3 regions of the Nonomuraea sp. B5E05 genome follow, and region 1 is predicted to be linked to each of the others. Evidence: riboswitches for the same ligand, from Rfam matches in the RefSeq annotation. Region 1 holds a riboswitch; each other region holds the start of a gene.
What was found. Region 1 has a riboswitch for cyclic di-AMP ahead of ABGB01_RS43575 (CHAP domain-containing protein). Riboswitches for the same ligand answer to the same signal wherever they lie in the genome.

Region 1 (3,199 bases):
GCTTCGAGGGCGGCGTGACGTTGTCCGGCGGGCAGTGGCAGAGCCTGGCCCTGGCGCGCGCCTCGATGCGGGAGGAGCCGCTGCTGTTCGTGCTGGACGAGCCGACCGCCTCCCTGGACGCTCCCGCCGAGAGCGCCGTCTTCGCCAGGTACGCGCAGGCCGCGCGCCGCCACCGCGCCGCCATCACTCTCCTGATCACCCACCGCTTCCCGACGGTGCGCATGGCCGACCTGATCGTGGTGCTGGACGGCGGGCGGATCGCCGAGCAGGGCGCTCACGGCGAGCTCATGGCCCGCCGGGGCCGCTACGCCGAGCTGCACGCCATCCAGCGAGCGGCGGCGGACGGCTAGGCCGCCGGCCGGCCGGGCGGAAACGCGAGCGAGCGCGCGTCCCGAACGGGACGCGCGCTCGCTCGCGGTGACCGGGGTCAGGCGGCGTACTCGGGGTAGCCGTAGCCGACGACCTGGGACTTCGGACGGGTCCGCTCCTCGACCTTGCCGTTGCCGGTGTTGCCTTCGACCGTGGAGATGGTGCCGTCGCCGTTGTCCTTCACGACGAAGCCGACGTGCTGGATGTCGGTGAGCTTCTTGCCGCCGTCCCAGGAGAAGAACACCACGGCGCCGGGCTTGGCCTTGTTGCCGAAGCGGTCGTTGGCGGCGAACCACTTGGCGTGGGTGACGGTGTAGGCGTCCCAGCCGATCTGCGGGCGGGCGCCGGTCTGCTCGCCGACCCAGGAGACGAACATCGCGCACCAGGCGGCGTTCAGGTACGCGGCCCGGTTGCCGCCGTCGCGGGCGATGGTCTCGGCGGCGCGCTGCGAGTCGGCGTACCACTTCTGGTACGGGGTGCCGCCGCCGGCGGCGTTCTCGGAGGTGCCGACCTGGGACTTGGCGAAGTCCAGGACCTGGGAGGCGGTCACGTTGACCTTGGTCTCCTTGGCCGCGCGCTGCTTGGAGTCGGTCACCGGGGAGACGGCGGCCGGCTTGTCCGCGGGCGGGGTGTCGGCGTTGGCCGCGGCGACGTTGAAGCCGAAGGCCGAGGCGAGGACGCTGGCGCCGAGTGCGGCGCAGGTGATGGTTCGCTTGGGAATTGCGGTAAGACGGAACGTGGCCATCGAGGGGGTAACTCCTTGCTTCCATGCCGCTTACCGGGTTAGCTGACGGGTTCGGGCGTGGAAGCTGCCCTACGGCACCAGAGTGCCGATTCACCCCAAAGGACGTGGGTCCCCGGTTCCGCGTGATGCGGATTCAGCGGTCACAGGACAATCCTGTGATCTATCGTGCGATGGTCAGACATAGCCGGACAAACCGGACGTATGCCGTAAGTTGCCCCACAAGGTAATACATGGGGCAAGAGGATTACAACTGCATAAAGGCCCAGCTAGGCGATTTGCCTGCGAGCGTCGGCCAGAAGCCCTGCCATGGCAAGGGATTCGTCAAGGGGCATGATCGAGGATTCGGTCCTGCCCTCGGCCGTGGCGGCGCGGACCTCGCGGAGCTCACCGGCGTATCCGTTGTCGGCCGGATCGAGCACATGCTCTTCCGGCTCCATGGAAGGCCCGGTGAGGACGATCCGCTCCGGCGCCCAGAACGGCGCGTGGATGTCCGCCCGCATCTGCGTACCTACAACACAGGCATGGTTCGGGTAATTCCCCAGCAAGGAGGTTTCCACGAAAGCCCGCCTGCCGCCGGGATAGAGCAACACCCCGCCCGCCTCCGCGTCAACTCCGCTCGGCGCCAGGGAGCCCGTCATGCGCAGGCCGGTGGGCATGCCCAGAAGCAGCTGGGCCAGGCCGAACGGGTAGACCCCCAGGTCGAGCAGCGAGCCCCCGCCCAGCTCCGGGGCCCACAGCCGGTGCGCCGGATCGTACGGCATGGCGAAGCCGAAACTGGCCTGCACCGACCGGATGTCGCCGAGCCGCGCGTCGGCGGCGATGAGGCGGATCAGCGGGTTGAACCGCATCCACATGGCTTCCATCAGGAACACGCCCGCCTCGCGCGCCAGGCGTACCATCTTCTCCGTGTCGTCCACGGTCGCGGCCAGCGGCTTCTCGCACAACACGGCCTTGCCTGCGGCGATGGCGGCCTGCGCGACCCGCAGGTGCTCGGTGTGCGGCGTCGCCACGTAGATCGCGTCCACCGCGGGGTCGGCGCACAGGTGCTCGTAGGAGCCGTACGCCGACTCCGCGCCCAGCGCGGCCGCCAGGGCCTGCGCCCGCCGCAGGTTCCTGGAACCGACGGCGCCCACCCGCATCCCGGGCTCGGCCACGATGGCCGCTCCCACGGTCCGCGCTATGACGCCCGTCGCCGCGATGCCCCACGTGAAGTCCCGCACGCGGAAGATGCTAGACGATCAGACCAAATTGAACGTGTCAGGGTCGCCTCCGATGCGAAGGCCCCTGTTGAGCGCGCCGATGGCGGCCATGCTCTCCGGATCGAGGATGAAGTCGAACACGTCGATGTTCGCGGCGATCCGCGACGGCGTCACGGACTTGGGAATGACGACGTTGCCGAGTTGCAGGTGCCAGCGGAGCACGATCTGCGCGGGGGTCTTGCCGTGCTTGTCCGCCAGCACCGCGAGCGCCGGATCCTCGAGCAGCCCCTTGCCCTGGCCGAGCGGGCTCCACGCCTCGGTGAGGATGCCGTTGGCCTCGTGGAAGGCCCGCATCTCCCGCTGCTGGAAGTACGGGTGGAGCTCGACCTGGTTGATGGAGGGCGTGATGTCGGTCTCGGTCATGAGCCGGGTGAGCGTGCCGACGGTGAAATTGGACACGCCGATGGCCTTGGCCCGCCCGTCACGGTAGATCTTCTCGATCGCCTTCCACGCCTGTACGTACCTGTCCTGCTTCGGCACCGGCCAGTGGATGAGATAGAGATCGACGTAGTCGAGCCCCAGCCGGGCCAGGCTCTCGTCGAAGGACTCCTCCGCGCGGGCGTGGTCGGCGTTGCGCAGCTTGGTGGTGACGAACACCTTCTCGCGGCGCAGGCCGGACGCGCGCACGGCACGCCCCACGCCCTCCTCGTTCTCATAGGCGGCGGCGGTGTCGATGTGCCGGTAGCCGGCCTCCAGCGCCGTCGTCACCACCTGCTCCGCCTCGCCGGCAGGCACCTGCCAGACGCCGAAGCCGAGTTGCGGGATCTGCACGCCGTCCGTGTTGAGCATGAGCGAGTTCATGGTCTCCATTGTTCACGCACCGTTT
Region 2 (3,199 bases), on a different contig from region 1:
AGAGCGGCTGCGCGTTCCCGCCCGTACGTATGGATCACGCAGTAAATAGCGCTCGGATGGATCAAAAACCGGGACGTCGGCCGGACCGATCGGCGCCGGGTCGGGCCTGACCGAGAGGGCGCGCGGACCGTATGTCGAGCGGCGAAGGCCGCCGGCGGACGAGACTCGGCAACATACGGCGGATCATGTCAATAGTGCTGGTCAAGAGCGGCGATTGTCATGCTTGACGACCTTTCCATGATGCGTTTACCGTCTGCGAGGAGCGGCTGTGGCCTGGCTAAGAGGGGTCCAGGCCTGCTGTTGGGGGGGAGGGCTCCCGATGGAAGTGCTCACTGAAGGCGTTGAGCTGAGCCATGCGGATCTGGCGTTACTGGCGGAACTCGCCAGAGGAGTCACGGTCGATCGGGTGGGCAGGCGACTGGACATCAGCGGCCGCACCGTACGCCGGAGGCTGCGCGGCATCTGCGACCGAATCGGCGTCGCCACCGCGATCGAGGCCGTGGCGTGGGCGGCACGCCGCCAGCTGATCTAGCGGCGCCCGCTCACTGCGCCTTCACGTCGCTCGCCTCTCGGCTCAGAGCTTCAATCGGCGATGCGCACCGCGCCCGCGAACGGCCGCCGTTCGATCGACGCGATCCGCACCACATCACCCGTCCGAGGGGCGTGCACCATCATGCCGCCGCCGAGATAGATGCCCACGTGGTGCAGGTCGCTGTAGAAGAACACCAGGTCGCCTGGACGCATCTCGTCGCGTGAGATGTGCCGCCCGGCCGTCCACTGGTTGCCCGTGTAGTGCGGCAGCGAGATGCCCACCCGCTGGTAGGCCGCCATCACCAGGCCGGAGCAGTCGTAGGAGCCGGGGCCCTCGGCTCCCCAGACGTACGGCTTGAGCTGCTGCGTGAGCGCCCACCGTGCCGCCTGCGCGGCCTTTCCGCTGCCCGCGATCGGCAGATTGACGCGGGTGGCGCGGGTGCCGGGACGGCCGGCCTCGCCCAGCGCCCGCCTGAACAGGTTGCTCTCGACCTTGGCGACCAGCTTGCTGATCTTGTCACGCTTGGTGTCGAGGTCCTTGACGATCTTCTCGACCTCGCTGATGCGCGACCTGGCGCTCGCCCTGGCGCGCTCGGCGGCCTTCCTGGCCTTGGTGAGCTGGTTGAGCTCCTCGCCCTGCCGCTGCTCGATCGCGAACGTGGTCGCGGCGCGGTCGAGGAAGTTGCCGGGGTCCTGGGAGGAGGTGAACGCCAGCGCCCGGCTCAGCCCGCCCGTGATGTAGGCGTTCTGGGCGAGCAGGACGGCCTTGGCGCGCTTGGCCGCCAGATCCGTCTCGCTGGCCGTCAGCGTCTTCTGCGCGGCCTCGGCGGCCTTCTTGGCCGTCTTCAGCTTCTCCCGCTGCCCGTTGTACTGCTCGGTCAGCGTCTCGATCTCGACGTGCATCTTCTCGACCCGCGCGGCGAGGTCTTTGAGCGAGGGCTTGGGGTCGGCGGACGCCGGAACGGTGGGAACCGAGAGCAGCAGCGCGGCGGCTGTGAAACTCGCCACACCGAGACGGCGGCGCAACGGGGCGCGTTCCGGAGGGCGGGCGTGCTTGCCCGCCGACGTCCTCCCACGGTTGAGTGTGCGCTTCACCAACCAGGCTCCTCTCATAGACGCCTACCGGGTTAGCTGACGGGTTCGGGCCGGAGCAGCCCTACCGAAAAACTCGGATTCACCCCGTGATGGCGGTCGCCACCGGCGGGTCCCCGGCTTCCCTGAGGAATTGAGCGTGCTTCCCCGCGCGCGACACGCGGGGATCATCGTCGCTGGACACTAATGCACTCCGGGTTCCTGCTCAACCAGAACTGCCAACTCTGTAGAGGTTTCACAACCGAAGGGTCACAAGGTGATCTCGGTGCCACTCGGGCAGGAGTGACTGTATGTGGCGCTTCCTCCCGAACGACCGCCCGGCGCGACGCCGTGCACGCCCGGCCACGAGATGTAACAGGATGGGCGGAGACATGTGAGTTAGGTCCGAGCCGTAATGACATCTGTACTCTGGAGAGCCATGGAGCAGGTGGCCGAACTGACTGTGCCCGAGACCGCGGTGGTGGTCCGGCGTGCGCGCACGCCTGACGTGCGGGGGGTCAGGCGCCTGGTCGACGCCTATGCGGGCGCGGGCTCGCGGCTCCTGAAAAAGGCCACGGTGACGCTGTACGAAGACGTACAGGAGTTCTGGGTGGCCGAGCGTGGCGGGCAGATCGTCGGCTGTGGCGCGCTCCACGTGCTCTGGGAGGACCTCGCAGAGGTCCGCACGGTGGCCGTCGATCCCGAATGCCGCGGCACGGGAGTCGGCCACCGGATCGTCTCAGCGCTGATCCAGCAAGCCAAAGATCTTGGTCTGCAACGTGTATTCTGTCTTACTTTTGAGGTCGACTTCTTCGCGAGGCACGGTTTTCGCCGCATCCAGGGCACGCCGGTCTCCCCCGAGGTCTACGCCGAGCTGCTGGCCTCGTATGACGAGGGTGTAGCGGAGTTCCTCGACCTGGAACACGTCAAGCCGAACACCCTGGGCAACACCCGCATGCTGCTCCATCTGACGTCGGGTGACGCGGACCTTGACCACATGGAAAGGTGATTGTTGATACCTATGTCGATACGTTGGGCAGCACAGGCATGTGTCCTGACACGTGCCACGCGCGCACTCGAAGCGAGGTGACACGGTGAGCACCGGACAGCCGCCGTACCCACAGGACGAATCCGGCGAGAACGCTGCGCCTCCCCACTACGGCCAGCAGGCTCCGGGCCGCCACCCCGGCGAGCCCGACCCCGACGTCACTGTGGTCGGCTACCGGGCGGACGACGCCTACGGGCAACAGCCCCCCTATGGTCAGCAGCAGGGCTACGGCCAGCAACCCCCATACGGTCAGCAGCAGGGCTACGGCCAGCAGCAGTACGGCCAGCAGCAGGGCTACGGCCAGCAACCCCAATACGGCCAGCAGCCCCAGTCTCAGCCCGACTACGGCCAGCAGCAGTATGGCCAGCAGCAGGGCTACGGCCAGCAACCCCAGCAGGGCCAGCAGTACGACCAGCAGTATGGTCAGCAGCAGGGCTACGGCCAGCAGCCCCAGTCCCAGCCCGACTACGGCCAGCAGCAGGGTTACGGGCAGCAGCAGTCCGGCTACGACCAGCAGTATGGTCAGCAGCAGGGCTACGGCCAGCAGCC
Region 3 (3,199 bases), on a different contig from region 1:
TGCTCGACTACGATCTTGAAGCCGCACATTACGACGAGACCCGTGGCGGTCTGCCGCGGGCCGAAGCCGCCGCCGAGGCGGTGCGCGCTCTGCTGCCCGGGGGCACGCTGCTCGACGTCGCGTGCGGCACCGGGCTGGTGAGCAGGGAACTGGCCGGGCGTGGCCTGCGGGTGCTCGGCGTGGACGCCTCCGCCGGCATGGCGCGGGTCGCCGCGGGGCGCGTGCACGTGGTCCTGGGTGACGGCCGCGCGTTACCCGTACGCGACGGGTCGGTCGACGCGGTCACCACGATCTGGCTGCTGCACCTGCTCGGCGACGCCCGTCCGGTGATCGCCGAGGCCGCGCGCGTGGTGCGGCCGGGCGGGGTGTACGTCACGACGGTCGACAAGCGCGCCGCCCACGGGTCCGGAGGCCGGCGCCGTCCCGCCGACGACCGGGAACTGGTCGTGGCGGAGGCGGTCCGGCACGGTCTGCGCCAGGCCGGCGAGACCACGTTCGTGGGTCACGGGCAGGGGCGGGACGGGCCGGACCCGGTGTTCCGGCTGCTGGCGTTCACCCGCGACGGGTGACAGGGCGAGGTCGGTTTCGCATCGAAAGCGACGCCGTGCGAAGCTGTGGTTGTCCCCAACACCGTGGAGGTCCTCATGGCGGAATCACCGGAGCCGGAAGTCAGCGAAACTCCCGAGGACGAGATGAAGCGCAAGTTCCGCGAAGCGCTGGAGCGCAAGCGCAACCAGCACGCGGGCTCCGGCGCTGGTGGCAGGGGCGTCGACCCATCGAAGATTCACGGGGCGCACGGCCCGGCTGCGAGTAAGAGATCGTTCAGGCGCAAGAGCGGCGGCTGAGCCGGAAGGACTGAGGGGGTACGGCATGCCGTACCCCCTTTCGTATTCCCGGGCTAGGTAGATCTTTGCCCGGTTCATGGCGAATCGTTTGCGTATGTCCGATTCGCTGCTAGAGTTGCCGCCATTACCAGCCGGTGACCTGGCCCTTACCCAAGAGAGGGCCTCCGGCTGGCGCCGAATCCCGACTCGATCGGGAACCGGGGACCCACCTCACTGGGGTGAATCCGGCTCGTGCCGGTAGGGCATCTCCACGCCCGAACCCGTCAGCTAACCCGGCAGGTGTGATGGAGAGGACATAACGCATGTATTACCGCGCCGTACCCCCGAATCGCGTAGCGCCGGCCGCCGCCTGAGCGGCCCCCCTTCCCCCTTTTCTTTCCCTCGCCCGATGTAGTCGCTCGAGCGTGCCGCAGCGCCGCGCCCTCTTGCCGGCGTGCCTCCCCCTCGTCCCCTCGCGAAGGACTTCACATTTTCATGTCTCCCCGTTTTGGCCTGCGTTCCCTTGCCCTGCTCACCGCCTCCGCCGTCGGCTCGATGAGCGTCGCCTGCACCGCGGCACACGCCGATCCAGGGTCCGAGAAGAAGGCCCTGTACAAGGGCTCCACCACGGCGTCGTACTTCTGGGACGACGGCTCGGGCAGGGCCGGCGACACCGGCCTGCCCGCCAGTGGCAAGCCGATGCAGAAGGGCATGGCCGCCAGCCCGAGCTGGCCGCTGCTGACCGAGGGGTACGTGATCTACAAGGGCAAGAAGATGCCCTTCTTCGTCGGGGACAGAGGGCCGGGGGAGCCCTCCAGTCGCGGCATCATGCTGGATCTCGACGCCAAGACGTTCGCCGACCTGACCGGCGGCACCTTCAACCCCCGCTCGCTGATGGTCAACGGCAACGGCGGCAAGGGGCACATCAAGATCGACTACGTCATCACCAAGTGGGGTGACGGCCTGGGCAAGAAGGGGCGGCCGGTGCCCTTCTCGACCGGCGCCTACGCCCGGCGAGGCTGACTTTACGAACGCGGCGCCAGAATGTCATTCTGGTCACCGTGACCCTCCGCGTAGCCGCGAACGGCATCGACATCGCCTACGAAAGCATCGGCTCCCCCGACGGGCGGCCCCTGCTCCTCATCATGGGGCTCGGCGCGCAGCTCACCCACTGGGACGACGGGTTCTGCGAGCTCCTGGTGGAACAGGGGCACCACGTCGTCCGGTTCGACAACCGCGACGCGGGCCTGTCGACCCACCTCCACGACCTGGGCGCTCCCACGACGGGGGCGCCTTCGGCGTACCTGCTGGACGACCTGGCCGACGACACCGCGGGCTTCATGGACGCCATCGGCTGGCCGGCCGCCCACGTGGTCGGCGCCTCCATGGGCGGGATGATCGCCCAGTCCCTGGCCATCCGGCATCCGGCACGGGTGCTGACCCTGACCTCGATCATGTCGACGCCCGGCCCCACGGTCGCTCCGCCGACGGAGGCCGCGTTCGCGGCCCTGACCGCCCGCCCCGCCGCCGACCGCGCGGCCGTCATGGCGCAGGCGCTGGAGACGTACGCGGTGATCGGCTCACCCGGCTACGCGATGGACCGGGAGCGGGTCGTCCAGAGAGCCGGGCGCGCGTTCGACCGCTGCTTCGACCCGGCGGGCACGGGCCGGCAGCTGGCCGCGATCATGGCTTCGGGCGACCGTACGGACCTGCTGGCGAGCCTCACCATGCCGGCGCTGGTGCTGCACGGGGAGGACGACCCGCTCGTCCCGGTCGAGGGCGGCCGGGCCACGGCGGCGGCCATTCCCGGCGCCCGGCTGGTGACTTATCCGGGCATGGGCCATGACCTGCCCGAGCCGCTCTGGCCGGAGATCGCCCGCGAGATCGCCAAGCTGACCGCCGCCTGACTACGCGGCCGCTCCCGGGCTGCGCGGCCGCTCCCGGGCTGCGCGGCCGCTCCCGAGTTGCGCGGACCGCTCCCGGTGCCGGAGGATCTCGGCCACGTGGGTCTCGGCCCACGTGGCCACCGCCGCGATCGGGTCGTGCAGGGAGCGGCCGAGGTCGGTCAGCCCGTACTCCAGTCCTCGCCGGGGGTCTGGGCGTCCTCGTCGGGGAGCAGCGCCTTCTCGTCGGGCTTGTGCACGAGCACGTTGTCCACGTACGACTTCACGGCCGTGGCCAGCCCCACGTCGGCGTTCGCGCCCTCCGACAGGAACCAGCGATGGTCGAGGATCTCGTGGAAGAGCTGCGCGGGCTCCAGCTTCCCGCGCAGCCCGGCGGGGATCGCCTCGACCGTGGGCTGGAACACCTCCGCCAGCCACCGGTGCGCCACGATGGCCTCGTCCTCGTGCCGCAGGCCCCTGGCGACCCGGAAT

Region 2: it holds a riboswitch for cyclic di-AMP, as region 1 does, so the genes downstream of both, ABGB01_RS14395 (C40 family peptidase) here and ABGB01_RS43575 (CHAP domain-containing protein) in region 1, are expected to answer to the same signal.
Region 3: it holds a riboswitch for cyclic di-AMP, as region 1 does, so the genes downstream of both, ABGB01_RS24235 (hypothetical protein) here and ABGB01_RS43575 (CHAP domain-containing protein) in region 1, are expected to answer to the same signal.

Annotation. Positions count from the first base shown of each region.
Region 1 covers NZ_JBDPMJ010000048.1:24,972-28,170, reverse strand. The annotation lists gene ABGB01_RS43580 (ABC transporter ATP-binding protein) at 1-350, shown strand, start outside; gene ABGB01_RS43575 (CHAP domain-containing protein) at 428-1,114, opposite strand; cyclic di-AMP (ydaO/yuaA leader) riboswitch at 1,127-1,263, opposite strand; gene ABGB01_RS43570 (Gfo/Idh/MocA family oxidoreductase) at 1,381-2,334, opposite strand; gene ABGB01_RS43565 (aldo/keto reductase) at 2,353-3,174, opposite strand.
Region 2 covers NZ_JBDPMJ010000006.1:327,370-330,568, reverse strand. The annotation lists gene ABGB01_RS14400 (LuxR C-terminal-related transcriptional regulator) at 320-532, shown strand; gene ABGB01_RS14395 (C40 family peptidase) at 583-1,626, opposite strand; cyclic di-AMP (ydaO/yuaA leader) riboswitch at 1,633-1,773, opposite strand; gene ABGB01_RS14390 (amino-acid N-acetyltransferase) at 2,042-2,611, shown strand; gene ABGB01_RS14385 (RDD family protein) at 2,697-3,199, shown strand, end outside.
Region 3 covers NZ_JBDPMJ010000013.1:67,309-70,507, reverse strand. The annotation lists gene ABGB01_RS24245 (class I SAM-dependent methyltransferase) at 1-569, shown strand, start outside; gene ABGB01_RS24240 (DUF5302 domain-containing protein) at 645-845, shown strand; cyclic di-AMP (ydaO/yuaA leader) riboswitch at 1,008-1,142, shown strand; gene ABGB01_RS24235 (hypothetical protein) at 1,320-1,847, shown strand; gene ABGB01_RS24230 (alpha/beta hydrolase) at 1,886-2,731, shown strand; gene ABGB01_RS24225 (DUF4032 domain-containing protein) at 2,890-3,199, opposite strand, start outside.